3 regions of the Halomonas sp. SIMBA_159 genome follow, and region 1 is predicted to be linked to each of the others. Evidence: predicted binding sites of a transcription regulator. Region 1 holds the regulator's gene; each other region holds the start of a gene.
The links. Region 1 encodes FNR, which switches genes on or off when oxygen is low (the NO sensors DNR and NnrR bind a similar motif). Its sites were predicted from a motif close to TTGATNTANATCAA; they were not measured.
Positions count from the first base shown of each region.

Region 2: the regulator FNR is predicted to act here: its motif matches at 6,890-6,903, upstream of R0J87_RS12870 (OmpW/AlkL family protein).
Region 3: the regulator FNR is predicted to act here: its motif matches at 4,929-4,942, upstream of dsrO (sulfate reduction electron transfer complex DsrMKJOP subunit DsrO).

Region 1 is NZ_JAWJBT010000004.1:129,522-140,779, reverse strand. It holds gene R0J87_RS04010 (DUF294 nucleotidyltransferase-like domain-containing protein) at 1-812, shown strand, start outside; gene R0J87_RS04005 (3'-5' exonuclease family protein) at 818-1,468, shown strand; gene ttcA (tRNA 2-thiocytidine(32) synthetase TtcA) at 1,543-2,451, shown strand; gene fnr (fumarate/nitrate reduction transcriptional regulator Fnr) at 2,441-3,190, opposite strand; gene hemN (oxygen-independent coproporphyrinogen III oxidase) at 3,248-4,675, opposite strand; gene R0J87_RS03985 (sulfite exporter TauE/SafE family protein) at 4,811-5,506, opposite strand; gene ccoS (cbb3-type cytochrome oxidase assembly protein CcoS) at 5,503-5,721, opposite strand; gene R0J87_RS03975 (heavy metal translocating P-type ATPase) at 5,718-8,198, opposite strand; gene R0J87_RS03970 (FixH family protein) at 8,195-8,719, opposite strand; gene ccoG (cytochrome c oxidase accessory protein CcoG) at 8,727-10,163, opposite strand; gene ccoP (cytochrome-c oxidase, cbb3-type subunit III) at 10,388-11,258, opposite strand, start outside.
Region 2 is NZ_JAWJBT010000018.1:6,890-18,147, forward strand. It holds gene R0J87_RS12830 (SufS family cysteine desulfurase) at 1-1,054, shown strand, start outside; gene sufT (putative Fe-S cluster assembly protein SufT) at 1,063-1,632, shown strand; gene R0J87_RS12840 (SanA/YdcF family protein) at 1,651-2,433, shown strand; gene R0J87_RS12845 (hypothetical protein) at 2,450-2,896, opposite strand; gene rimK (30S ribosomal protein S6--L-glutamate ligase) at 2,985-3,893, opposite strand; gene R0J87_RS12855 (ATP-dependent zinc protease family protein) at 3,934-4,374, opposite strand; gene R0J87_RS12860 (DUF3549 family protein) at 4,427-5,479, opposite strand; gene R0J87_RS12865 (YqcC family protein) at 5,765-6,097, shown strand; gene R0J87_RS12870 (OmpW/AlkL family protein) at 6,177-6,803, opposite strand; gene putP (sodium/proline symporter PutP) at 7,012-8,511, opposite strand; gene putA (bifunctional proline dehydrogenase/L-glutamate gamma-semialdehyde dehydrogenase PutA) at 8,857-11,258, opposite strand, start outside.
Region 3 is NZ_JAWJBT010000042.1:391-6,899, reverse strand. It holds gene R0J87_RS18095 (molybdopterin dinucleotide binding domain-containing protein) at 1-2,895, opposite strand, end outside; gene nrfD (NrfD/PsrC family molybdoenzyme membrane anchor subunit) at 2,888-4,081, opposite strand; gene dsrO (sulfate reduction electron transfer complex DsrMKJOP subunit DsrO) at 4,065-4,841, opposite strand; gene R0J87_RS18080 (rhodanese-like domain-containing protein) at 5,176-5,721, shown strand; gene R0J87_RS18075 (DsrE family protein) at 5,766-6,224, shown strand; gene R0J87_RS18070 (DUF2798 domain-containing protein) at 6,360-6,509, shown strand, end outside.

The DNA of each region.
Region 1 (11,258 bases):
ACCGTCAAAGCTGCCTGATGGTGATGGGCAGTGAAGGGCGCGGCGAGCAGATTCTTAAAACCGATCAGGATAACGGATTGATTCTGGCAGATGACTGCCAGTGGCCTACGGTGGGTGAAGACATGTCGACACTCACCGAGACGTTGATACAGCTCGGCTACCCACCATGCCCTGGCAACATTATGGTCTCAAACCCCGAGTGGGTAGGCACGGTGTCGCAGTGGAAAAGTAACATTGCCAAGTGGGTCAATGCCCGTGATGGCGATAGCCTGATGAAGCTAGCCATTCTGCTCGACTCCCACGGCGTAGCGGGCAATCCCGCGCTATTGGATCAGGTGCGCGATGCGCTGTTTGAGCGCTGTTCCCACGATGAGCTGCTGCTCTCATACTTTGCTCGTGCTGCGCTGCGCTTCTCAACGCCGCTGACGCTGTTTGGGTCGCTGAAAAAGCCCCAGCACGGGATTGATATTAAAAAGGGCGGAATTTTCCCGATAGTGCATGGTGTTCGCACCATGGCCCTTGAACGGCGCATTAAAGCTACCTCCACCCTAGACCGCTTAGACGCGTTAGCCATCGATGGGCGGCTTGACCGGCACTTTGCCGATGACTTAGGCGAGGCGCTGTCGCTGTTTACTGAGCTACGTTTACGCCAGCAGCTGCTTGAGCTGGATGGCATCAATCCAAAACGCACTAATCGAGTGGTGGTCCAAGAGCTTTCTTCGTTAGAGCGGGACCTGCTGCGTGAAGCCTTACATATTGTGAAAGACTTTAAACAGCGTCTTTCTCATCGCTACCATTTGGAGTATTCGTGAGCGGGATGCCCTTGTTAGATCGACACATGACGCTGTTGAGCGGTTCACTGCGCACGCTTTTGCAGCGAGAAAGCGACCGGCGGCGTTGGTCGGATACGCCCTATGCCTGGCTGTTCCAACCCTATATGGGAGAAGAAGCCGTGGCCATGGCGTGTCAGGTAAGTGACGTTCAGCCTGCGGTGATGAGCGTGGCTGCAGTGGTGCTCAGCCCTCGGCGCGTTCACACCAGCAGAACGTGGGTGGCTACTCTTGCAGCGTCACCTTCACTGGTACCGGCGACGCTGCGCCGTCATTATCAGCTCCACGGCACGGATTTACCCCGTAACCCTGATGCAGAGTGCCTGAGTGAGCTTGCGGAGTTTATTGGTAATCGACCGCTGGTGGGGTGGCAGTTGGATCAAACCATCGAACCGCTGAACGGGCTGTTTCGTGCTGGACTAGGGTTCGGGTTGCCCAATGCCCAGGTAGATCTTGCCAAGCTGCATGGGCGGCAGCTGCGGCGGTTGCATCCCCATATCGACCCTAGCCGATGTCTTGAGGATGCGCTCGCTCGCTGGCAGTTGCCGCCGTTAACCTGGCCCAGCGTGGTGAGTGAAGCCACTGCCAGTGCGCTCTTATACCTGCGTCTTCAGCGCGAGGTGGCATTAACAGCCTAGGGTTTTATTGGGTAGAGCTTCGTAGTGTTGTTAGAATACGCGCTGCTCCTTCACCCATCGGCAGTGCGACGACCATGTTACAACCTGACTACTTTGACCCCGCATTGTCAGACAGCGCGTCTGACGATCACCTTTCCCAGCAGAACGACCTGCAGGATGCCAAGCAGAAGCGTGAATTCAACAAGTTGCAGAAACGCCTGCGGCGCGAGGTGGGAAACGCCATCATCGATTACAACATGATCGAAGAGGGCGACCGGGTGATGGTGTGTCTCTCTGGTGGTAAAGATAGCTATACGATGCTGGAGATTCTGCGCAACCTACAGCGTAACGCACCGGTTAATTTTTCCCTGGTGGCGGTCAATATGGATCAAAAGCAGCCGGGTTTTCCAGAGCATGTGCTGCCCCGGTATTTAGATAAGCAGGGTGTGGAGTACCACATTCTGGAGCGTGATACCTACTCGGTGGTGAAGGAGAAAACCCCAGAAGGTAAAACTACCTGCGCGCTTTGCTCGCGTCTGCGGCGTGGCTCGCTGTACGGTTTTGCCGAAGAGATCGGTGCGAACAAGATTGCCCTTGGCCATCACCGGGAAGATATTCTTGAGACGCTGTTCTTGAATATGTTCTTTGGGGGCACTTTAAAAGCGATGCCGCCAAAACTGCTTTCGGATGACGGCAAAAATATTGTGATTCGCCCGCTGGCGTACTGCAAAGAGGCGGATATTGCGGAGTTCTCACGGCTAATGGAGTTTCCGATCATCCCCTGCAATCTGTGTGGTTCGCAGCCCAATATGCAGCGTCAGGTGGTCAAAGAGATGCTGGCGGAATGGGATAAAAAACATCCTGGCCGATTAGAAAGTATGTTTAAAGCGGTCACCAACGTGGCCCCTTCGCAGCTTGCCGACCGTGCGCTGTTCGATTTTGCCGGTTTAGAAGCCAAGCAGGCTGCGTTGATGGAAGGACGCATTCAGGCGTTTAACGTGTAATTGTCTGCGCCTCTTCTTCTGCCAGGGTGATGAGGCGCTGCATATCTAAAATATTGACCTCGCGACCTGAGACGGCCACCACGCTCTGCTGCTGAAAGCGGCTGAGAATACGGCTGACCGTTTCCACCGCCAGACCCAAATAGTTGCCCATATCCGCCCGAGACATGGAAAGCCGGAAGCTGTAAGGCGAATAGCCCCGGCGGCGGAAGCGGTCAGAGAGGGTAATTAAAAAGCTGGCCAGCCGCTGGTCGGCGGTTTTGCGCGATAGTAAGCGCATCATCCGTCGGTCATCGCGCAGCTCCTTACTCATACTGCGGTAAAGTTGGCCGCGCAGCTCAGGTATCTCTTCTGAGAGGGTGTCCAGGCGGTCAAACGGAATTTCGCACACCGTGGTGGTTTCCAGGGCAATCACGGTGCCGGGGTAGTGCTCCTCGTCGATGCCATCCAGACCGACTAACTCGCTGGGTAGAAAGAAATTAGTGAGCTGGTCGTTGCCATTCCCTTCGCTGGTTACCTGCTTCAAACTGCCAGAGCGCACGGCATAAACGCTGGTGAACGGATCACCCTGGCGAAACAGCGGTTCGCCTTTCTTCAGCGGCGAGCGGCGGCGAATAATGGCATCGAACTGGCTCATATCCTCAAGTTCCAAAGCGAGCGGTAGGCACAGCGAACTCAAGCTGCAGGTTTGGCAGCGCGCCTCTTGCAGCAGTGAGCGTCGTTGGCTGGCAGGATATGACATGTAATTCTCCCTTCTTATTAGCCATCATAGGCACAGGGGACAGGTGTCTCAAGGCGCTTATACAATTTTAGAATAGCGCTGGTTGCCCTGACGTTGTAAGTGAGTATCGAAGGCCATCGCTAGGTGCCGAATCAGAAGCCGACCGGTAGGCGTGGCTTGAAAATAGAGGCCTTGGCGCGTTAGCAGACGATCCTGCTCGGCGGTTTCCAGCTGCTCAATGGCGGTGGCAAAGTAGTCAGCAGCGTCTATTCCCCAGCGCTTACTCACCGTGTCTAGGTCGATGGCCATATCGCACATGAGCCGCTCAATGACGTCTCTGCGTATTAGGTCATCCTTATTTAATCTTAACCCTTTCACCGTCGCCAGCCTACCTTCATCTAAGGCCGCTTCATAGTGAGCTAACTGGGTAGGGTTTTGAGCATAGACATCGTCTACCCGAGAAATGGCGGACACTCCTAAACCAATCAAATCACACTGGGCGTGGCTGGAGTAACCCTGGAAATTACGCTGTAGCGTGCCGTTACGCTGGGCCTGGGCCAAACTATCGTCTGGGCGAGCAAAGTGATCCATGCCGATGTGTACGTAGCCTGCTTGAGTCAGCATCTCAATGGTGGTGTGTAGAATCGCTAGTTTTTCATCTGGGCTGGGTAGGTCGGCTTCATTGATGCGTCGTTGAGGGGCAAAACGCGTTGGCATATGGGCGTAGTTAAACACCGACAGCCGAGCGGGATTAAGCTCAATGACCTGATGAAGCGTATCGGCAAAACTTTGCTGGGTTTGAAACGGCAGGCCGTAAATCAAATCCAGATTAAGTGAGCGAAAGCCAAGGCGGTGTGCCTCATCCATTAAAGTTTCAGTAAGTACCCGCGGCTGAACGCGATTAATGGCCGTTTGCACCCGTGCGTTGAGGTCCTGCACGCCCAGACTTAGCCGGTTGAAACCGAGTGATTGCAAATGACGCAGCGTAAAAACATCCGCTTCACGAGGGTCAATCTCGACGGCATAGTCTCGGTCGGGCGAGCTGGATAAGCCAAACCGAGCGTCTAGGCGGTCAATTAAATCGCTCATTTGAGCGAGGGTCAGAAACGTAGGGGTACCGCCTCCCCAGTGTAGCTGCTGCACAGGCCGCTGGGTGTCCAGATGACGTGAGGTGAGCACCATTTCTCGGTCTAGCCGCGATAAGTAAGGCTCTGCGAGGGCGGTATTTTTCGTAGCGATTTTATTACATGCACAATAAAAGCAAATTTTGCGACAGAACGGTACGTGCACATAGAGCGAGAGCGGCTTTTGGCTGGCGTTGCTGCGCTCAAGCGCTTGGGTTAGATCGTCAGCGGTGAATTGATCGTGAAACGAGAGTGCCGTTGGGTATGAGGTATAGCGAGGGCCGCTGGTGTCGTAGCGGCGTATCAAAGCGTCGTCCCAGGCAGTGGCCTCAGCCGCTGCGGAAGTAGGGTGAGCGAGGGCAGCAGTGGCATGAACGGGCATAGGAAGCGCTCCGGCGTAACAGGGCAAGCAGATAAACGGATGCGCCTATGCTATGCCAGCGCACTGGGCAAAGCGTTGAGCTATATCAAGCAACGGCGTAATAGCCGAGCGCTGAAAGAGTGGCGTTGATAGTGCTCAATGCCCAGCGGGGGAGAGGAGTGCCCAGAGCTGCCATAGCGCAAAACTGATAATCGTCAGCGCGGCGAGGCTGCGCGTGGCGGGGTGGCGAATTAAGTGGCTAAGCTGACGGGCAGCAAGGCCTGTTGCCAGTAAGGCGGGCAGGGTGCCTAAGCCGAAAGCACCCATCAGCAGCGCCCCCTGGAGCGGGTCAGCAATCGCTAGGCTCCAGGCGAGCATGGAGTACACCAGCCCGCAGGGCAGCCAGCCCCATAAGGCACCTAAGGCAAACGCTTGGGGCAGGTAAACCACGGGCATCAAACGCCTGCCAATGGGTTCGATATAGCGCCAAAGCCTGCGCCCTATGGCTTCCACTTTTAACAGGCCTTTCCACCAGTTAGCGATATACAGTGCCATTAAGATCAGCATCACCGCAGCCACTACCTGCAGTGCAATACGTGCTTCAGGTGAGAGCGATATCAGCGTGCCGAGGGCGGCCACCATAGCACCCGCGGTCATGTAGCTGAGAATACGCCCTAGGTTATAGCTGAGCAGTAGCCCGCCCATGCGGGCAGGGTGGCGCATGCTGGGCGGCACGGCAAAGGTAAGGGCGCTCATAATACCGCCGCACATGCCAATACAGTGGGCACCGCCCATTAAGCCAAAAACAAATGCCGCCATCAGCGGCGGCAGGTCAAGTCCGGTGGGATTCATGGGGGCGGCTCACGGTCGCGGGGTGGCTTGGCCGTTTTTTTACGCTCGGCACGCTGGTCGGGTGTGAGGTCGTTGTCGTCATCGTCAAAGAGAATACGATGAGCAGGGCCTTCTAAATCATCAAACTGATCGTTCTTGACGGCCCAAAAGAAGGCCCACACGGCCAGCCCCAAAAGAATCAGCGAAAGAGGAATCAGCAGATATAAAATCGTCATACGGTCACCGGTGTCGCAGGCACCACCTGGGGAGCAGGCGTCGTGCGCCAGCGGGTGAGGCGTAGCGCATTACCTACCACGACCAGAGAGCTTAACGACATCCCAATCGCAGCAAGCCAAGGGGGCACCAGGCCCATCGCTGCCAGCGGCAGCGCCGAAAAGTTATAGCACACCGACCACACCATGTTTTGGCGCATAATACGCCGAGTGGCGCTGGCAATCTCAATGGCTTCGAAAATACGCATTAAACGCGGGCTGAGCAAGACCGCATCGGCCCGGGTGCGTGCCAAATCGGTGGCGCCATTCATGGCAATGGCTACATCAGCACCCGCGAGTACCGGGACATCGTTAATGCCGTCGCCAATCATCACTACACACTCGCCCTGTGCCTGCAGCGCGCGAAGTCGCTCCAGCTTGCCTTCCGGTGACTGTCCCGCATGCCAAGTCGTGATGTTGAGCTGCTCCGCTAAGCTCTGTACGGCTTCCTGCGTGTCGCCTGATAGTAACTCAACGTGAAGCCCCTTCGCCTGAAGGGCAGCTACAGTTTGCGCAGCGTCTTCACGGATACCGTCGTGGAGCTTAAACCAGGCCCGTGGAGCGTTATCTTCACTGAGCAGCAGCCACTGCCCGCTGCTGGGCGGCGTGAGTGGTTCCGTCGTCGCAAAATCGGGCTTGCCCAAGCGCCACGTGGCACCGTTCAGCACGCCTTCTAGGCCGCTTCCCGTCACGCTTTTTACCTGGCGCGCCTGTAACGTGGCGTCCCGGAACGGGCGAAACGCGCGGGCGATGGGATGCTCGGAGTGAGCTTCCAGCGCGGCGGCAATGGCGCGCAGCTGTTCACTGCTCTGTGCTGTTAACGGGCAGGTTTGGGTGAGCTGCATCTCGCCGCGGGTCAGTGTGCCGGTCTTATCAAAAATCACCCGCGTGACGTTAGAGAGCGATTCGATGGCGTCGGCGCGGGTAATGAGCACGCCGCGCTGGCGCAGTTGCCCATGCCCTGCCGTGAGTGCGGTTGGGGTGGCGAGTGCCAGCGCGCAGGGGCAGGTCACCACCAAAACCGAGAGCAGCACCCAGAGTACGCGGGAAGGGTCAATAAACCACCACGCCACGGTGACACAGGCAGTGACTACCAGCAGGCGTAGTACAAACAGGTGCGCCATACGCGCTGCCATTTGCGCCAAGCGCGGGCGGCTGGCAAAAGCGCGGTCGGTTAAATCTACAATGCCCGCCACGCGTGCATTGTTGCCCGCATGAGTCACCCGTACCGTGAGCGGGTTTTCCATGTTCTGGCTGCCGCCTACCACCTGTTCGCCCACTCGGCGGGTGACGGGCAGGTACTCGCCGGTCAACATCGACTCGTCCAGGCTAGACTCGCCATCTTCAATGATGCCATCGGCAGGGACGCCGTGGCCTGGTTTGATCAGTACACGGTCGCCGGGGGCAAGCTCACTGGCAGGCAAAATACGTTCGCTGCCGTCGGCTTCCAGGCGGGTTGCCGATACAGGCAGCACGCCACTCAGCGCATTGCCGCTATGGCCGCTGCGTCGCCTAGCGCGCCCTTCCACGTAGCGGCCAAACAGTAGGAAGAAGGTAAACATGGCGACCGAGTCAAAATAGACCTCGCCGACGTTGAACAGCACCGCATAGCTGCTGGCGAGATAAGCGCCACCAATCGCCAGTGAGACGGGCACATCCATGCCCAGCACGCCGGTTCTAAGATCGCGCAGGGCGTTGCGGAAGAAGGGGAGCGCTGAAAAGAATACCACCGGCGTGGCTAGCGCGAACGAGAGCCAGTGAAACAGCGCAAAGAAGTCCTCGCTGAGTTCCCCAGGCCCCGATACGTAAATGGGGATGGAGAACATCATTACCTGCATCATTCCCACCGCCGCCACGATCAGGCGGCGTACGTTCATGCGCTCTTCATGCTGCAAGCGCATTTGGGCATGGTCGGGCTCGTAGGGCTGCGCATCATAGCCAATGGAAGCCAGCTCGGCGAAGAGCTGGGAGAGCTTGATGATAGCCGGGTCCCAGGAGACGCGTAGACGGTGATGCGTTAGATTGACCGCACTGGAAGCAACCCCTTCTAGTGCGTTTAAGCGGTGCTCAATAAGCCACGCGCAGGCCGCACAGGTAATGCCTTCTACAGCAAGCGTTGCCCTAACGTGGCCCTCATCGCCGTCTGCGTGCACAAACTGTGCTTGCAGGCCGGGGTCGTCGAAGACTGACCAAGTATCCGCTTTGGCGGCTTGGCGCTCATCGGGACGCTCGGGCAGTTCGGTACGGTAGCGGTAGTAGCTCTCTAAACCGCCATCCACAATGGCGTGGGCCACAGCTTCGCAGCCGGGACAGCAGAGGGAATGGGGCGTGTCATCAATGACAATACACCACGGTGCCCCGTCGGGTACCGGGCTGCCGCAGTGGTAGCAGCCCAATGGGGAGGAACTCAACGAGGAGGAACTTGGCGCGGTGGTGCTCATTCGCTCTCTGATCGTCCCCCTGGCAGCAGGGCAATGCTCTCTTCATTGGGGAAGCGGGCTTCGCCGATCAGTCGCCAATCAGCGTCATCACCTTGCACAGGTTGAATCTGTAGATACCAGCGGTAGCGCAGGTTATCCGGGCCTTGGGTGATATAGCGGCCTTCGCGCACGTGTTCGAGTACAAAGGATTGGTCGCGGTCATCTTCCGTGGGGAAGATAAGGTCCAAATAGAGTTTGTCCGGGCGAACATCGCCCGCAAGGTCGATCACAATATCGCTCGTCAGTGGGTCGATGCGCAGGTCGGCGCTCAAGTTTAGCTCTCGCGCGCGCTCCTGCTTCGCCAGCACCATATTGATCGCCTTGCCGTGCTCGTAGTAATCCTCCTGGACCACCATGCCGTCGTAGCTTTTGATCGACATGACCGCAAAGGTAATACTGAATATGATGGACGAAAACAGTAGGCCTAGTAAAAACCACGGCCAAAACTGTTTGTACCAGGGCGGAATCGGTGTGTCTGACATGACGCGTTTATCTCCTAATGTCACTCAAGAACCGCGCTTCGCGGGTCTGGCGAATCTGATCATCTTGCTGCGCTTGCAGTGTAAAAGTAATCGCGTGGCTGGGTTCGCTTAACGTATCTGGGGCTGCCAGCACAGTAATCACCTGAATACGTGATTCACCGGCGGGCACGCGTAGCGAGGTATTATCCAGTTGCAGGTTAGGCAGGCCCGCCGCGCTGATGTCATAGGTATGATCCTGGGCGTCCAAATTGCGCACGGTCAGGCTGTACACATTGCTGATTTGGCCTTCGCGGGTCATTTGGTAAAGCTGTGTGCGCTCGCGTTCCGCGTCAAAGCTCAGCGGCGTGCGGTCGTTAATGGTCCAGGCAAAGGCGGCCACCATGACGATCAGAGCAACAAAATAGCCGATTAATCGAGGGCGGAGAATATGGCTTTTCTTGCCTTCCAGCGCGTTTTCCGTGGTGTAGCGAATCAGCCCTCGGGGGTAGCCCATTTTGTCCATCACGCTGTCGCAGGCATCAATACAGGCGGCGCAGGTGATGCACTCGTATTGCAGACCGTCGCGAATGTCGATCCCGGTAGGGCACACCTGAACACACAGCTCGCAGTCGATACAGTCGCCCAAGCCAGCTTCTCGTGCCTGGATATGGCTGAGCGATTTTTTGCGGTGGCCACGCGGCTCGCCGCGTGCTTCGTCGTAAGAGACAATGAGCGTATCGCGATCAAACATGACCGACTGGAAGCGGGCATAGGGGCACATATAAATACACACCTGCTCACGCAGCCAGCCTGCATTGAGGTAGGTGAACACCAAAAAGAAGCCCACCCAAAAATAGGACCAGCCATGGGCCTCCAAGGTGGGAAGTTCCATTACCAGGTCACGAATCGGCGTAAAGTAGCCTACAAATGTGATGCCAGTCGCCAGGGCAATCAGTAGCCAAGCGCTATGCTTAGCGCCTTTGCGCCACGCTTTACTGGCGTTCATTGGCTGGTTATCTAGTTTGATGCGCTGGTTGCGCGAGCCTTCGATGCGGTGTTCCAGCCAAATGAATAAAAATGTCCAAACGCTTTGTGGACAGGTGTAGCCGCACCAGACCCGTCCCGCAAATACAGTGATTAAAAACAGCCCAAAGGCGCAAATAATCAGCAGCCACGACAACAGGATAAATTCCTGAGGATAAAACGTGGCGGCAAAGATATGAAATTCCCGGCCTGGCAGGTCAAACCACACCGCAGGGCGGTCACCCCAGTTTAGCCAAGGGAGTAGAAAGAAACCCATCATCAGAGCCCAGTTGGCGCTGCGCCGTACCTTTTGAAACAGCCCTTTGATTTCCCGCACATAGATGTGTCGACGCTTGGCGTACATCTCTTGGGTGGTGGTGTCACCAGGCGTGTGGTGTCCAACGGTGGGCGGCGTAATATCGTGGCTAGGTATTTTTTCCATGGCGGTGATCGCAGCTCCATAGGCAGGAGTGGGCATTAGCATGGCTAACGCAACATTAACTCGCGATTGAAATCGCGGCGCTGTATGCCGAGTCGCTACACACAAATTGCTAAACAATAGTGTAACGGATAGCCGGGTGGCTGAGCGGATGCTAGATGTAGAAAGGGTGCGGTATGTAACCGCACCCCTTCGTACACGCTGGCGTTAAACGCCTACCAACGGGGCTAGTCGTTGAAGCGCAGGCTGTAAACGTAGGCAGCCACTAGGTGAACACGCTCTTCACCAATGTATGCCGCCTGGGCAGGCATGTGGCCGTTACGACCGTTACGCAGTGTTTGACGAATAGAGTCGCCAACGCTTTGGCCTGGTGCCAGATAGAGCCACACATCGTCGGTCAGGTTGGGTGCGCCAAGGGCAATATTGCCGGTGCCGCTGGGCGTGTGACACGCTGCGCACGCTGCCAGGAAGGTATTTTCACCGCTGGCTGCGCGCTCGGCATCATGCTCTTCACCGGAAAGCGACAGCACGTACTGGGTCAGGTTTTCGATGTTATTTTCACCGAGCTGCTGCCAAGCAGGCATTAAACCGTTACGGCCATTGTTCAGCGTAGTCAGGATGTTTTCAGGCTCGCCACCATACAGCCAGTCGTCGTCGGTCAGGTTGGGGAAGCCGTAGCCGCCCTGGGCGTTAGAGCCATGGCACACGGCGCAGTTGTTCAAGAAGATGCGCTCTGCCACCTGCATGGCTTCGCCATCGCGTGCCAACTCGGGAATCGGCACTTCCTGATACTGGGCAAAAATCGGTGTAAAGCGATCTTCGGCGTCAGCCACTTCCTCTTCCCACTGGCTCTCCTGGGACCAGCCCAGAATGCCCGCGTAATTACCCAGGCCTGGGTAGAGCACTAAGTAGCCGAGTGCAAACACAACGGTAAGAATGAAGAGCTTAAACCACCACTGCGGCAGCGGGTTGTCGTACTCTTCAATGCCGTCAGCCGCGTGGCCGGTTGTTTCGACATTACCATCAGCATCGGGGGTTTTATCGGTGCGGCGGTTGGCTAGCAAAAGCCAAACGCTCAGCGCGATCGTGCCCAGTGTG
Region 2 (11,258 bases), on a different contig from region 1:
CTTGCATACGCTCGCCGATGAAGCGACGGCAGCTTTTGAGGCTACGCGTCATCGTGTTAAAGCGTTTCTCAATGCCGAAGATGCCCGCCAAATCATCTTCACGCGGGGCACCACTGAAGCGATCAATTTAGTGGCCCAAAGTTGGGGCCGTAGCCAGCTGAACGCCGGGGACGAAGTGCTGATCTCGATGTTGGAGCACCACTCCAATATCGTGCCCTGGCAACTGCTGGCGGCGGAGCGCGGCTTCACCATCAGGATCATCCCAGTGGATGCGCACGGGGCGCTCGATATGCAGGCGTATCGAGAGCTCTTGAGTGAGCGCACGAAGCTAGTGGCGGTGAATCACGTCTCTAACGCGCTGGGTACGATCAACCCCGTGAAAGAGATGGCGGCGCTGGCGCATCAGCACGGCGCGCTCATCTTGGTGGATGGCGCCCAAGCCACACCGCATCAGCAGGTGGATGTTCAATCCATCGATGCAGATTTCTACGCGTTTTCAGGCCATAAAGTGTACGGCCCAACGGGTGTTGGCGTGCTGTATGGCAAGCAGGCGTTGCTAGAGGCCATGCCGCCTTGGCAGGGTGGCGGCGAGATGATCAAAACCGTCTCTTTTGATGTGGGCACCACCTTCGCGGGTATTCCGCATAAGTTTGAAGCGGGCACCCCTGCCATTGCCGAAGTGATTGCGCTTGGCCGTGCGCTTGAGTGGATGGAAGGCGTTGGTGTCGAGGCGATTGGTGCGTGGGAAGCCGTGCTGTTAAACCATGCGACTCAGGCGGTGAGTGACATCGAGGGCCTGCGGATACTGGGCACTGCGCCGCATAAAGCGGGCGTGCTCTCCTTCGTTGTTGAAGGCGCTCACTCGCAGGATATTGGCCTGCTGATTGACCAGCTGGGCGTGGCAATTCGTACCGGGCACCACTGCGCCCAGCCGCTGCTACATCACTTTGGCGTTGAGGCAACCTGTCGTGCATCGTTTGCTGCTTACAATACCCTCGATGAAGTAGACACGTTTGTGGCAGCGCTCAACCGTGTGATTGGAATGGTACGCTAAGGACATCTATGGATATCGAGCAAATTGCGAGTCTTGAGCGCGGTCAAAAGCTTCCGCTCCAGCGGGATGTAGAGGCCATCGCGATTCCGTTTGGCAAAACGGACACGTTGACGGAAGACAGTATTGTCAGCGTGATGCAAGCCAAGGGCAGCTCGGTGAGTGTCGGTTTTGAGGGGCGCTTATACCTGATTGAAGGGCGCAACCTTGATGCATTGGGGCTTGAATCCTTGCCGCGTCCGACACTGTCAGAAAGTGCCACCGATGACGAGATTGAGCAGTTTGTCTGGGATCAGCTACGCACCTGCTTTGACCCAGAAATTCCGGTGAATATCGTCGATTTAGGGCTGGTGTACGGTTGTCGGATCGAGCGCTTGATTAGTGGCGAGCGGATGGTCACTATCCGTATGACGCTGACCGCGCCAGGCTGCGGTATGGGCGATGTGATTGCGGCCGATGCGCGCAATAAGATTTTGGGAGCACCGCAAATCAACAAGGTGCATACCGAAATTGTCTTTAGCCCACCTTGGAGTCGTGACATGATGAGCGACGAAGCCAAGCTTGAGCTCGGCATGTTCTAACCCCCGCTGGGGAGCTGGATGCACAGCCTGTTATTACGTTGGACAAAGCGTTTTCTAATGTCGCTAGGAGCTTTGCTGCTGCTGGCGACATTGCTGTTTATAGCCGGTAATTTATGGGTGCTTGCGAGCACTTCGCGGCATATCGACGGTCATTGGGCGCAGTGTCGGCCGACCGATGTGGCGATCGTCTTTGGAACCTCTCACTGGACGCGCAGTGGCCTGCGAAACCCCCATTTCCATGCCCGTATGCGAACGTCTGCACGCCTAGTCGCCGACCAGCGTGTGCAGCACCTGCTCATCTCAGGCGATAATCGCACTCAAGCCTATAACGAGCCGCGTGCCATGTGGCGTGATCTTTATCGCCGAGGGGTGCCTGCGGAGCAGCTGACAATGGATTTCGCTGGCTTCAGCACCTATGACACGATGGTGCGGGCGCGGGATGTGTTTCAGCTGGATGAGGCGTTACTGGTGACCCAAAGCTGGCACTTGCCTCGGGCGATTTTTATTGGTCGGGCGCTGGGCATGGACGTGACAGGCTGTATTGCAGAAGAGCAGCCCGCGGCGGACGAGTGGCGTCTGAGGATGCGTGAATGGGTCGCGCGTATTGCCACGCTTGGGGATCTCTACCTATGGGGGAGGGAGCCTTACTTTCTTGGCCCCGCTGAGCCTATCAGGCTACATCGTCAGGAGAGTAATCGTACGGAGAGTAACGGTGAGAGCAGCGAAAGTACACTTGATACAACGGTGGATATCGACGCTGCTCTTTTGCTGCTGCCAATGCCGCAGCCGGATGTGGAGTAACCCCTAACACCCGACGTTAACGTCGGGGTTTACGCTTTTGCAGGCTATACAGCTCGCGAATCAGCTTGCGGCAGCCTTGCATGCACTCATCCACGACCGGCTCGATGGGGTCGGGCAATGGATGGGTAAACAGCGTCGATAGGGCCTGCATCAGTACACGCTCTTGTTCCAACAGCTCATTGATTAAAACTTGGCTATCGTTGCCAACAAAACTTTTTAAACGGCTCCAGAGCCATAAAAAGTCATCCCGCTCAACGTCAGCATCCCGAGGCAGCATTTTTAAATGTGCGCGGGCAAGCTCCTGAAGCTGACGCATCTGCTTTAATCGCTCAGTATAATGCGGCTTCAGTGCATCACGCAGCGAGGGGCGCAGGCGTTCGATATTGTCCTGGAAATAATCAATGCTATCGGCCAGCGCTTCCAGCACGCTGTCCATCGCCACTTGGCGATTGTCGAGAAACATGAGCGTCTACCTCCTTCGGTGACGCAGATTGTGGGGGTGGCGGCGTTGATTTGCCACCCCTAATGCGGATTATTTTTGCATTTACCCGTTAACCTTTAGGCTTGGGTGGCGCTTTGCGTGCCGGCACCGCGTTTTTTTCAATATGCTCAATGATCATGCCAGCGATATCTTTGCCCGTGGCGTTCTCAATGCCCTGCAAACCGGGCGATGAGTTGACTTCCATAATCACCGGGCCGTGGTTGGAGCGCAGCAAATCAACGCCCGCCACGCGTAGCCCCATGGCTTTCGCCGCGCGGATGGCTGTGGAGCGCTCTTCCGGCGTAATGCGGATCACGCTGGCAGTGCCGCCACGGTGAAGGTTGGAGCGGAACTCGCCGTCAGCAGCCTGACGCTTCATGGAGGCCACGACTTTATCGCCAATCACGAAGCAGCGAATATCTGCACCGCGCGCTTCTTTGATGTACTCCTGAACCATGATGTTGGCCTTCATGCCCATAAAGGCTTGAATCACAGACTCAGCGGCTTGGTTGGTTTCAGCCAATACCACGCCAATGCCCTGGGTGCCTTCCAGCAGTTTAATCACCAGCGGCGCGCCTTTCACCATGGTGATCAGGTCGGGAATATCGTCCGGCGAGTGAGCAAAGCCGGTAATCGGCAGGCCTAATCCCTTGCGCGACAGCAGCTGCAGCGAGCGCAGCTTATCCCGAGAGCGGGTAATCGCGACCGAGTCGTTAATCACGTAGGTGCCCATCATTTCAAACTGGCGCAGTACCGCACAGCCGTAGAAAGTCACCGATGCGCCAATACGCGGAATCACCGCATCAAACGGCTCAATCTCTGCGCCTTTATAGTGAATAGAAGGGTGGTGCGAGGCGATGCTCATGTAGCAGCGTAGCGTGTCGACTACGCGAGCGGTATGACCACGCTGTTCGGCGGCTTCTACCAGTCGGCGCGTCGAATAGAGGTTACGATTACGAGAAAGCAGGGCAATATGCATGCAGGGCTCCGGGCCAAAAAGGGTCGTTGTTTAAAAGTGTTTAAGGCTCGCCGTGCAAAAATGCAGCGCCGGGGGCTACCAGTAGGCGGCGCATAGCGCGCCTACCCAGCAGCATCGCGTGGCGCATATTGCTACGGTCGGTCAGGGTTAATTCAACCGGAAAGTTCAGTTCGCCCAGTTGCATGGGAGTTCGAATGACATAACGCCACTCGCTATGGCCGTTCGAGCTGGTAACGCGGCGACGGTCATGCAGGTGCAAACGGTAGCGGTGGGCAGGAGATTCCGGCCCGCCGCTGTGTGTCAAAAAGCTTACCCACAATTGCCCTTCAGCATCTTCATGGGTTTCAATCTCTTCGGCGTGCAGCGCCGATGTCCGCGCGCCTGTATCGGCTTTGCAGCAAAGGTGAAGCCCTAGCTCAGGTAACGTCACCATTTCACGGCGGCCGATGACAGCTTTGGCCTGATAGGGTAATTCCTTCACAGCGCACTCCTGACATTATAAGAGAAACAAGACATAGTGATGACGGTGTCCGCTAGCCGCGTTGATTGGGCTGCATAGACGACAAACGTGCTTGAATAGCCGAGCCAGCGGGAGCATCACGCAACGTGAGCATCACCGGTAAGCGTAGCCGGGGAATCAGTGCGATATCGCGTACTATAGCCGCAAAATGGCTGCGTTCATCTTCTGCTAAACGCTGTAAGAATAGCGGTAAGCGCTCGGCATCTTCCAGTAATGGCCAACCGCGACCGGCGATGGCGGCCATCAGGTCGGGGCCGCTGGCGGCACTATCGCTTAATAGGCTGGTATACCAGCGGCCAGCGATATCCGATGGCGAACTGCCCACGCTACGCACGCAGGCACACAGCGTTTCTAGGTCGCCGCTGCTGGCGGCCTGCTCGCCTTGGGTGCGCAAAGCTTCTACCAATGTCTCTGGGAGCTCTTGGTGCTCAAGGCAGTAGCAGAGCGAGTGAAGAACGCTGGTCGGCAGATCGGCAATACGCAGTGCCAGCGCATCGGCGGTTGGTGTGTCCAAACGCACGACGTAATCCGCGATGCCCTGCAATCCTAATGCTTGCCAGTCAATTGTCTGCTGGCCGCTTAGGAAGGCCTCTACAGGCTCTAGGTGCTGGCTGGCGGGTAGGGCGCTGGCATAGGTGGCGCGGGCGTTTAGCATAGCCTGAAAGGTGATATCAGGCGTAAAGGCCAGCGGATTATCCTTCATTAAATGGTCCACGTCTGCTGTTTCTGCAGCGTCGAGCACATTTGGGTCTGTCGCGGCGGCATTGCGACCCAGGGTTTCCAGAAGGCGGTTAATAAAGCCATCGCGCTGTGCAGGCGATAGCATGCCTTGCTCATCCAGTGGCAGCGCTAAAAACCAGATAGCAGGCTCCTCCATCGCCCCTAGGCGAAAGACGATCCCCAGGCGCGCTTGCCCTTGCCACGGTTCTGGCCAGGCCTGTTCGGCATTTTCAAACGCGCGCAGGGTTTCCCTGGAGCAGGCAGTTACTCTGCGTCCCATATGGTAAAGCGACACTTCAGCGCCACTGCGTGTAAAAAACTCATCAAGGGTGTTAATTGGCTGCATGACATCCTTCCGCATTTCAAGCCTGCACTCTACCTTGCTGCCTTGCCACTGTCAGCCGCAACCGCTGAATAATCCGCGCTTTATTGTCTAAGTGGTTAAAAATTGAGCAACTTTGCGTAAGCCACGTGAGACTAGCGGTGGCGACACCTTTCCATAGTTTATCCACAGCCTCTTGCAGGTTTTCTGTGAATCGGTGAATAACTCCGTTGAGCACGCCTGCGAGTGGCAAGTTACCCACAGAGTTGGGATAATGGTGGCTAAATATGACCAACCCATAAGGTGTTTATGAGCGTCCATCAACAGCTTCAAACCGCGCTTCTTGAGCTTGAAGCCGCCATGAAGGCCGCCGATCTGTGGCGTACGCCCACCCCGGATGCGGCTGCCTTTGCCAGCCAGCAGCCTTTTTGTATCGATACGATGTCGTTGCCCCAGTGGGTGCGCTACGTTTTTGTTGCCCGTATGAATGCGCTTATTGATGCGGACGCTGCTCTGCCCGCCAAATGTGACGTCGCCCCCGCGATGGCGGCATATTTGATGCAGCAGAAAGTGCGAGCAAGCGATCAGCTGCTGGTAGTGAGAGCAGTAGAGCGCGTGGACAAGCTGGTTACCGAGAACTAATCAGCAACGTTGAGGTAGGGCCATATAACAATGCCCAGGGCGCGAGCGCTGGGCATTGTTGCATGAGCGAGAGTAGAGGCTAGAAGCGGTAGCTCAAGCCTGCCATGACCACCATGGGGTCAATCGCTACGGTACCCGCACCTGCGCCATTAATAGAGGCGTCGGTGTCGATATCTAAGTACCAAGCAGCAGCGTTGAGTGCCCAGTGGTCATCAATGAGCAGATCGACGCCCACTTGAGCGGCCGCGCCCCAAGAATCATCTAGCTCAAGCTCGCCAATGGCGAGGCTCTCATCGGAAAAGCGCGTGTAATTAATACCGGCACCCAGGTAAGGCTGTACTTGAGAATCACTGCCGCCCAAGGGGTAATACTGTAGCGTCAGAGTGGGTGGTAGGTGTTTTGTTGATGCTAGGTTGTCACCGTTGAGTTCAATGTCGTGCTCGAAAGGGAGTGCAGCCAGCAGCTCTACCCCTACTTTGTCATGAAAGCGGTAGCCTAAGGTGAAAGCGAAGTCGGTTTTATCCTGAACGTCGACCGCGAAGGCACCGCCAGCTAGCGAGCCGTTGTCGCTTTTAGGTGCCACTTTGGCCACGCCCACGCGAGTAAAGAAATCGCCAGCGCCATAGGCAACGGCTTGGCTACTGGCTACCAAGGTGGCGGCGGCAACTCCAGTAATAAGTAGAGAAGGTAATGATAAAAGGCGCATAGCGTCGCTCCTGACCGATAAGTGATGGGGAAGGGTTGAGGTGAACAACCATGCGGTCAGTGTATCGAGCCCTAGAGCAGCCAGTATTGACCTGGGGCAAAAGGCGGTAACCTCTTGTTTAGGCGGTTAGCAATATGCATCTAGCCTCAGGCACAAAAAAGGGCTCAGCGGGTTTCCCCGCTGAGCCCTTCTTGGTCATGCCGCCGTATTACGCTTCTTTGCGGTCAATATGCTGATATTCACCGGCATCGGCAGTCATGTTGCTGACCACCAAAATAGCGATGAAGGACGCGAGGAACCCAGGAATGATCTCGTAAATGCCGGGACCACCCATGAACGAGCCGTTCCAACCCAGAGTGATCCACAGCATGACGGTCACAGCACCGACAATCATGCCCGCTAGTGCGCCAGCACCGTTGGTGCGCGGCCACATCAGCGCCAAGATAATCAGCGGGCCGAAGGCCGCACCAAAGCCTGCCCATGCGTTACTGACCAGCCCCAGGACTTGGGAGTTTTCGTCAGAGGCAATAATCGCAGCCACCACGCCGACCAGCACCACGCAAACACGACCAACCGCTACACACTGTTGCTCAGTGGCGTTTTTGTGCAGGAACAGACGATAGAAGTCTTCGGTAAGTGAGGAAGACGACACCAGCAGCTGGCTAGAAATGGTACTCATGATCGCCGCCAGCAGCGCCGCGTAGAGGAAGCCAGTAATCAGCGGGTGGAAAAGAAGGTTGGCTAGAATGATAAAGATCGTTTCCGGGTCTTGAACGTCCAGACCATTACGAACGGCGTAGGCACGACCTGCCAAGCCCAGCGAAACAGCGCCAATCAGTGAGATCAGCATCCAACCCATACCAATGTTACGGGCGGTAGGCACGTCTTTCTGAGAGCGAATCGCCATGAAGCGCACAATGATGTGCGGTTGGCCAAAGTAACCCAAGCCCCAGGTCACCGCAGAGAGCCAGCCGATGAAGGTTAACCCTTCGGTCCAAGACAGCAGCGTGGGGTCGACCTCATTGAGCGTCTGTGACGCCTGAGAGAAGCCACCGCCGCCTTCGCCAAACAGCACCACCGCGGGCATGATGATCAGTGCCAGCATCATAATGCAGCCCTGAACAAAGTCCGTCATGCTCACGGCCAGGAAGCCACCTACCACGGTGTAGATAAGCACCACGCCGAGGGTGATCATCACGCCCATGGCGTAGTTGCTCATATCGCCGAAGTTATAAACACCGGTGAAGGCGCTTTCAAACAGCTTGCCGCCTGCCACTAAGCCGGAGGCGGTATAGACGGCAAAGAAGATAACGATAACGATCGCGGATACCGTGCGCAGAGACAGTGCCCGGGTCGGAAAGCGGTTCGCCAGAAACGCAGGGATCGTGATTGCATTGCCATAGTGAATGGTTTGTTCACGCAGGCGCGGCGCAACTAAAATCCAGTTGAAGAGAGCGCCTACTAGCAGGCCAATCCCGATCCAGGCGGAGCCCAGGCCAGAGACAAACATCGCCCCCGGTAAGCCGAGCAGCAGCCAGCCGCTCATATCAGACGCACCCGCTGAAAGGGCGGCCACTTGTGGGCTGAGTGTACGGCCACCCAGCATGTAGTCTTCAGAGGAAGACGTTGATTTGCGCATAGCATAAACGCCAATGGCGATCATGAGCGCAAAGTAACCGAATAAGCTAATCCAAACACCTGTAGCCATGAAACTTCTCCAGTTTGTGAGTACGAGGCTACGCTGGGTACAAAAGTGTCTGCGGATGCTGACTCTTTTGTACACGGCGAGCGTCGACAGGTGCTGCGTTGGCCGAGCAGCAGCGGCCATAGTGCAGCCTTGTTGTTGTTAACCCTGAGTTTTCATTCCACTGCCTGTCATCGCGAATCCGCTAGACAAGGCATGAGAGAGTTGATGGGTACGTGTGTGCGCAATGTTCCCCGTGCCCGACAGGCGGCCCATACAGGCCGCGCACGTCAAGGCAATTGCTCTATTATTGTCAACCATGAGACGGTTCCTTTTCAGGAGTTCAGGTTAGTTGTGTTGATGAGCCGTTCACTCATCCCCTAGCGCCAGAAGCGACGCGTTGCCACCCAGAGCGGCGGTGTTGTTAGTAATCGTTTTTTCGGTCACAAAACGCTGCAGGTAGTGCGGCCCGCCTGCTTTAGGGCCGGTGCCTGATAAGCCTTGGCCACCAAACGGTTGAACACCAACAACAGCACCGATGATATTACGGTTGATATACACATTGCCTACCCGAATTTTCTGCGCTATTTCAGCGGCAAAGGATTCGTTACGGCTATGCACCCCAAAGGTCAGTCCATAACCCCGGCCGTTAATGTCATTGATGACCTTATCAAGCTCGCGTGCTTTGAAGCGCACAATGTGTAGTACCGGGCCAAACTGCTCGCGCGTCAGGGCGTCAATACTGTCAATGGTAAAGGCGACCGGCGGTACAAAAGTGCCGTGCTGGGTATGCTCGGCAGACATCGGTGTTTCAGCCACTAAGCGGTTCTCGCCCTTCAGCTTCTCGATGTGGGCCATCAACCCCTTGCGGGCATCTTCATCAATGACCGGGCCCACATCGGTACCCAGGTCGCGGGGGTCGCCAATACGCAGTTCGCTCATCGCACCCTTGAGGATTTCGATGACGCGGTCAGCAACGTCTTCCTGAAGGTAGAGCACCCGCAGGGCAGAGCAGCGCTGGCCAGCACTCTGAAAAGCAGATTGAATGACATCCACCACGACCTGCTCGGGCAGGGCAGTGGAGTCAACGATCATCGCGTTCATGCCGCCGGTTTCTGCGATCAGCGTGGGTAGCGGCGCGTTGTCACGGGCGGCGAGAGCGCGGTTAATAATTTGCGCTGTGTCGGTACCGCCGGTAAACACTACGCCGGTAATGCGCGGGTCAGAGGTCAGCACGCTGCCTACGGTAGGGCCGTCACCCGGCAGCAGCTGCACTACATCACGGGGCATGCCTGCTTCGTATAGCAGCTCGATAACGCGGTGGGCGACAATCGAGGTTTGCTCAGCGGGTTTCGCTAGTACCGTGTTACCTGCGACGGCGGCGGCAACAATTTGACCGCAGAAGATGGCGACCGGGAAGTTCCAGGGGCTAATGGCGGCAAAAACACCTTTACCACCCATCATCAAGCGGTTGGATTCACCGGTGGGACCAGGCAGCTCAATGGGCTCGCCAAACGACTCTTCAGCACGCATGGCGTAATAGCGGCAGAAGTCGACCGCTTCTTTGATTTCATCGACGCCATCGGTCAGCAGCTTGCCGCCTTCGCGGGAGCAGAGTGTCATCAGCTCCGCCATGTGCTCTTCCATCAGGTCGCCCAAGCGACGCAAAATTGCTGCGCGCTCGGCAACCGGGGTGGCGTCCCAGCGGGGGAAGGCTTCCCAGGCGGCGTCAAGGGCTTTAGCGGCCTGCTCTTTGCTCGTCCACTGCACGCTACCAACCGTTTGGCGGCGATCAAAAGGCGACGTCACGCTATGCGTGTTAGCGCTGTCGTCTGCCACATCAAAGGCCAGTAGCGGCTTGGTGGGGTACTGCTTGTCCATAAACCCGCCCATCTTTTCCATTAGCGGGTCGTAGTGGCTACGGATGTTTAAGTTAACCCCACGGGAGTTACGACGCTTCGCGCCATAAATGTCTTTAGGCAGAGGAATACGCTTGTTGTAGAACGTTTTCTGCTGGCGCAGGGTGTCGATAGGATGCTGACACAGCGACTCCACCGGCACATCTGGGTCGACAATCTGGTGAACAAACGACGAGTTAGCGCCGTTTTCCAGCAGGCGACGTACTAAGTAGGGCAGTAGGTCTTTATGCGCACCGACCGGTGCGTAAATACGGCAGTAGGTGCCTTTGGGGGCACGCTCAAGGGCCGCATCATATAGCGCTTCGCCCATGCCATGCAGGCGCTGGAATTCAAACGGGCGGCTGTCGTGGTTCGCTAGTTCCAAAATCGTCGTGACGGTATGGGCGTTGTGCGTCGCAAACTGAGGGAAAATGCGGCCACGGGTGTCGTCAGACAGCAGGAACTGCGCGCAGGCCAGGTAAGCCACATCGGTACACGCCTTGCGGGTATAAACCGGATAGCCATCGATACCCAGCTGCTGAGACTCTTTGATTTCGCTATCCCAATACGCACCTTTCACTAGGCGTAGCGGGATTTCATCGCCTTGTTCATCGGCCAAACGGTTGAGGTAGTGCAGTACTGGCAGCGCGCGCTTGGAGTAAGCCTGAACCACCAAGCCAAAGTGGCCCCAGCCCTTGACGGCGTCGCTTTGGTAAATCGCACGGAAGACTTCTAGAGAAAGCTCCAGGCGGTCAACTTCTTCCGCGTCGATGGTGACAGCCACATCCAGTGCGCGCGCTTTGGTGACCAGTTGAATAACGGTATCTACCAGTTCTGTCAGAACTTGTTCGCGGCGTCCAAACTCATAGCGGG
Region 3 (6,509 bases), on a different contig from region 1:
GCCGTGTTCAATACCCAAGGCGCCGGGCACAACGCTTTCGCTTACCAGGGCTAGCCCCACCACGCTCCCGCCAGGGCTTTCAATGCGAATGGTGTCACCGTGCTGAATGCCAAAGCGTTCGGCGTCTTGGCGGTGCATTTGCACGGGGTTGTAGGGCTTGATCATCCGCAGCCGTTCGTTACCGATGGCGTAGGAGTTCATCAGATTGGATTTGAACGAGAAGGCCAGTAACGGCCACTCTTGCTCTGAGAAGATCTCCCGCATGGGCTGCTTATTCGCCATTTGAGGCAGCGAGTGACACGGTACGCCCCGGTTTGGCAACCCATTGGTGGTATCAATGCTGGTGCCAACCGCTTCGTTATAGACACACAGGGTTTCTTTCCACTGGCGTTTTAAATGCTGGCCTACGAAGTGTTCGCTGGCATCTTCAAAACGTCCACCCCTGGCGTACAGGTAGGCCACACGTCCGCGTTCATCGGCTTTCAGCGTACGTTCAAGCTTAGACAGCAGCGGTGCAATGCCACTATGGGCAACGTCAGTTTCGTTCGCTTCTGGTAGCGGCGCCTCTTGGAAGGCAATATTGGCCGCTGCCCGCAAGTAGTAATCTTCAGCGCGGTTGAGCGGGTGAAGGTTACCGTTAGCATCGGGTATGGCGTTATCGCCAAAGCCCGGCAGTCCTAACCGCTTAGCCACGGCAATGAAGAAGCTATCCATAGACACCGGCTCGCCTTCGGCAGTCTTTTGTTGGCGCGGTTCAACCACCGGCCAGCACGCGGTGGTTAGTTTGCCTAGTGTGCCTTTCCAGGAGCCTGCAAAGCCCCATACTTCGTACATCACTGAATCCGGTACGATGTAATCGGCGTAGCGGTTGGTCTCGTTGATAAAGCCATCAACCGCGACAAACAGCCCCAAGCGATTGGGATCTTTCAACTTATTAACAATCACGCCTTTTAAGCCCGCTTGGCCGTAAATCGGATTAGCCATGCAGCCAATCACCGCTTTAATGGGGTAAGGGTAGCCATCCAGCGCGGAAGGCAAATGTTCCGTGAGTGTTGGCGGCGCGAGCGAGCGCCAAGGAGCCTTAGCAGGGTAGGGATTTTCGCCAGCCGCTACCTTGCGCTGGTACTCCGATGATTTTTCATAGGGAAAGCGTGAGCGCGAGAGAAACACGCCCTGCGGGCCACGCTTGCCGGGGAAATTGGCTAAGTCGTAGCGTGGGCCTTCGCCGGTGCCTTTATAGGTGCCGCCGCCCACCGCGCTGCCGCCTTTCATGTTGTAGTTGGCTGCCAACAGGTTGAGCATTTGAACGCCAAAAGCAGCGTAGAAGCCGTTGCCTGACATCATACCGCCGTGGCAGTTAACGGCGGCCTTACGGCCGTGGCTGGCATACTTTTTAGCTAAGTCGATAATCGTTGCTTTGGGAATACCACAATGTTCAGCATAGGTGTCCATGTCGTATTCATGGGCCGATTCACGCAGCAGCGTTAGGCTGGTTTTAACGGTGACGGTGCTGCCATCGGCAAGCTCCACTGCGCGCTCGGCAAATAGTTCGGCGGCCATGACATCTTCGCTGAGCGCGAATTCGCCGTCTGACACGACGACGGGAATATCCGCATCGCTACCGGCCTCAGCAAGGCCCAAATCGCTGGCGCGCAAAAAGTAGCCACGGCGCGGATGTTCAAACGTATCAATGACCAAATGCGTCGCGTTGGAGTGGGTGGTCTCGCCTGCGGCATCGGCGGCGGACTGGCCCGGTAGGGCGAGGAAGTCGCTGGCGTAACCCTCGTTATCCAGCAGCCACTGAATCATTGCCATGGCAAAGGCGCTGTCGGTACCGGGGCGAATGGGCACCCAGCGGTTATTATCCGCCGCGTGGGAAGTGGCGGCATTTAGCGCGGGGTCGACTACCACGTACTCAAGGGTTCCTGCAGCGCGTGCCTGAGCAAGCAAGCGGCCCTGACGCTTAAACGGGTTGCCTGCTTGGCTAGGCGCGCAGCCGATATACATGATGAACTGTGCGTTCTGAATATCGGGTTTTACATGGGCATTGGTGACAATATTGTTCATCACGGCCCCCGACCCCATGCGGAACGCCAAGCCGCAATAAGCACCGTGGTGGCCGTAGTTGCGGGTAGCAAAGGCGTTGAGCGTGAAGCGCTTGAGTAAATCTGAGCGCCCGTAGTCGGTGGCTTCCATGACCATCAGCTGATTCGCCTTGGGGCCGTACTCTGGATTGGCAGGGTCGATAGGCGTGTCGTGGTCGTGAATGGCGCGCAGCCCATCTACATGGCCTTCACCAAACAGATCGCCCCCCTCACAAATCTCTTCAATCAGCTGTTCAAACGAGATTTTTTGCCACTCCCGATTACCGCGCTCGCCAACGCGCTTCAAGCAGTGGTCGATACGGAATGGGTTAGTGATCTGGCTCATCATGGCATTGCCGCGGGCGCAGGCGGTAGATCGGTTAACCTGCCCTTGCTCGCCATAGGCGCTGACGCTGCGAAGCGCATCGGCCACTGGGGTGCGCATCGGTAAATGGTCATCTGCAGAGAGCGGATGGTAAGGATTGCCAGATACCCGCAGCACTTCGCCCTTTGTGTCATCAACCCTCACTCGCACCCCACACTGGGTGGTGCAGCCGTAGCAAATGGTAAAGGCGGTGCGTTGGTTGGGAGTGAGGGTTAGCTCGCCAGTGGCTAAGTCAACGCGGTACTCCGGTGTGAGCGAGTTGCCGTGAATGTTGTGCTTGGGTTTTTCCCCCGCACTGCCACTGAGTCCTTTGGCCATTTTGGCAAGCGGGTCAGCGTAGCCTACTGCAAAGGTGGCGGCACCGCCTGCGGCTACAGCGCCTTTAAGAAACCGGCGGCGTGAAGGGTCTTGAGCAGACTTAGCCATGGTTAGGCGCTCCTTGTTCGGCGTTAAGCGAGTCACTGGGTGTATTGGTATCGAAAGAGGGCGGCGGTTTAACGCCACCTTGTTGGGCTTGCCGCCATGGGATAAATAGCTCAATCAGTAAGATAGCGGTGAGCCAAAGCCCAAACGTACCCACGATGCCTAAGGTGCCGGACGAGCCAGCGGGGATGCCATAGTGGTGAAAGCCTGCGCTGTTACGGGCGACGTGCTGAACGTCCATCAGCACCACCCAACGGAACATCCAGCCCATATGAATAGCTACGAGACCGAGTAGCCAAGCCCAGGCAAGCAGTGCGGGTTGGCGTTGGGTCGAGCGTGAGAGTAACCACGCCACCGCTATAAAGAGCGTTATGCCAGTAATACCGCCCCACAGCGCGGTGCTACGCCAGGAAGGGCTGTGACGAACAGACTCCAGCGCTGCTGCGACCGAGCCAACGTTGGCGTTAATACCATCCAGGAACCAGCTAGCCGCGATTAAACCCGCTACGGCACAGGAGGCGAGTAGGACATACAGCATTTGCCGAACGGTGGCGTGCGAACACAGCCCGCTTACCCGGTTGAGTACCAGCAAAAGCCCTGCTGCCGCGATGAAGCCTGTCGCGACCAGCATGGGCGGAAGCCATACGGTGTTCCATAGCGGGCGTGCTTTCACAATGGCAAGCTCCGCGCCGGTATAAAGCATAATGCCGCTGGAAAGCAGTAGTGCGGCTAGCCCCACGATGGCCACCAGCGCCCTTGGAGTAGCGCTATCGCCCAGGCTTAGCCATTTAGCCATCCATCCGCTCAGCCCTGGCGCATTTCGCCGGGCCTGGAGCGCCGGGCGCCAAGCCAGCCAGGCAAGGCCCAGTACGCTGACGAGATAGAGCGGCAGAACCACGCTGCCGATGGACATCCACGAGTGGGTGTTGGCGTGAGCATAAAAGTGCCAAAAGCGCAACGGTTGGTGTAGATCTGCAAGTAGTGCAACAGGTGCGACCAGCGTGGTGCTGACGCAAGCGATGAGTGCAAGACGTGCGGTGGGCAGCCACGCTTTTTTGCCGAAGATTAACGCGGGGGCTGCAAGCCAGAGACTCGCGTAGGAGACGGCGATCATGAAAAAGTACTGTACTGCCCAGGGGTACCAGGCAATGTCATAACGCGGGGCGAGCAGTTCAATGGTGGAATTCATAGCCCATCTCCTGGCCGTGGGGGTCAAACACTTCAAGCGCCACGGGTTCCGCCACGGGGCGTGTAGTGAAGCGTTCATCCATCCCGAGGTAGAACACTTGGGGAAGCGTGTTTTTTTCTGGCTGAAGTACCATCAGTGCATCACGGTGCTCTTGAATCATGCGGCTGATTTGGCTGTCAGGATTGCGCATATCACCAATAATCCGCGCACCTCCAACACAGCTTTCAACACAGGCGGGCAGTAGCCCTGCCTCTAAACGATGCGCGCAGAACGTGCATTTGTCGGCGGTTTGGGTGCGCTCGTTAATAAAGCGGGCATCGTAAGGGCAGGCGTTAACGCAATAAGCGCAGCCCACGCAGCGGTCGCTATCAACCACAACGATGCCATCCTGCTGTTGGTAGGTAGCTTCAACGGGGCAAACGGGCACGCAGGGCGGGTTTTCGCAGTGATTGCACAGCCTGGGTAGCATGAACGTGGCCAGCTCACCGCTCTCCTGGTGCTGCACTTCGTACTGGGAGACCGTGGTGCGAAACTGGCCAAGCGGGGCGGCGTTCTCAATATGGCACGACACCGTGCAAGCCTGGCAGCCGATGCACTGGCGAAGATCAATCAGCATGCCGTAGCGCTTTGTAGGATCACCTTCGCGCCGGGCAGGCTGCTGATTAATGCCTGCTTGGGCAAGGCTAGAAAAGGGTACCAGTGCAGCGCCTGCACTTAATCGGGCCAGCTGGCCGAGTAGCGAGCGGCGTATGGCGTCCATAGCGCCTCCTTAACTGATGAACAGGTCATTCGCGTACAAACGAAGGACGGAATAACGTTAAAGATACGCTGTCGCTAAATTAAAAAATTGATATGCGTCAATGGGTTATCGAGCTGTACTTAATGTTGCCTTAATCTTGGGAGTTAACCTTATGTTTATAAAAAGAATTAAAAGTGGCTAATGTGCCAACCAATGATCACTTTTTCGATATGCGACTAAATGCCTCGTGCCTCTGGCCTTAAAACAGGCTAGCCTTAAAATGGTTATTACCTTATGAGGTTTTGTTATGAAAAGGTCAGGTAAAGCATTCACACTCCCTCTTATGGCGGGGCTGATGATGGTAGCTGGAACGGTTTTCGCAAGTGATTCGGCATCTGCTTACCGTGAAACGTCGCTAGGGCTTTATGTCAACGCACGTGAAGCGTATGAGCTTCTCCAGGTCAATGACAACGCGATATTGGTCGATGTACGTGACCCTATTGAAATTAAATTTACGGGGTTTGCGGAGCCAACAGACATTCATGTGCCTTGGGTGCTGGCGGATATGACTCGATTTGATGCCGAAGAGAATACGTGGCCGATGGTGCGTAACAGTCAATTCGAAGATCAGGTGCAAGCTGCCCTTGCCCAGCATCAAGTCGATAAAGAAACGCCGATCATTGTCATGTGTCGTTCAGGAGCAACACGTAGCGCACCTGCCGCTGATGTGATCGCTGAGATGGGCTTTTCTCAGGTTTACTCCGTCAGTGATGGTTTTGAAGGAAGCACGCTCTCAGAAGGCGATTCAAAGGGGGTTCGTGCTTTAAACGGTTGGCGCAACTCTGGCTTACCGTGGAGCTATAACGTAGATCCAGAAGTAGCTTGGCATAATGCTCAATAATGCTGTGCTATTAAAACTTTAATCACTCTTTGAGGAACATCAACATGCGTAACATGCTATTGGTTGCCAGCGCTTTGACACTATCATTCCCAATGATGGCGGTGGCTGAGCACCATGAAAACGAAAGCGAAAAAGCATTGATTATATTGACCAGTGACTCGCTACAAACACAAACCATGGCAATGATACTAGGAAACGCCATGTATCAGCAGGGGACTGAGCTGCACATTTTGCTTTGCGATGCAGCAGGGGATTTAGCTACTAATGATTACCAAAGTGAGCAAGCGGTTAATACTCCTCCTAGTAATCCTGCAGGGCAAGTAACACCTGAAGGCATTATGGGGATGCTCATGGCAGAGGGTGCGACAGTCGATGTCTGTGCGGTTTATCTTCCCAACTCTGAATACACTCAAGAAGATCTTCGAGATGGTGTAGGGGTAGCAGCACCTGGCCCGATGGCAGAAATGATGCGTGATCCTCAAATACCAGTATTTAGTTTTTAAGTGGTAGACGTCAGCGACCGAACCGCTGATCAATGACTGCGGGCCGGTCGCTGACTATTGTGAGTATGTAGCTAGGTATCCAAGATTTAGAGCCATTGAGATTTTGACTCAACTGTCAAACTTTAAGGAGAGGCTGTGATTTTTCCGCGACGTTTTTCTCGCTTCGTATTTCCTTTGGTCATGTCAGTTTATATGGTGACCATTATGACTTTTGTCATTACTTGGGCGAATACAGGACTATCTGACGGCTTTTTATACCGTTGGTGGACGGCGTTTTATATTGCA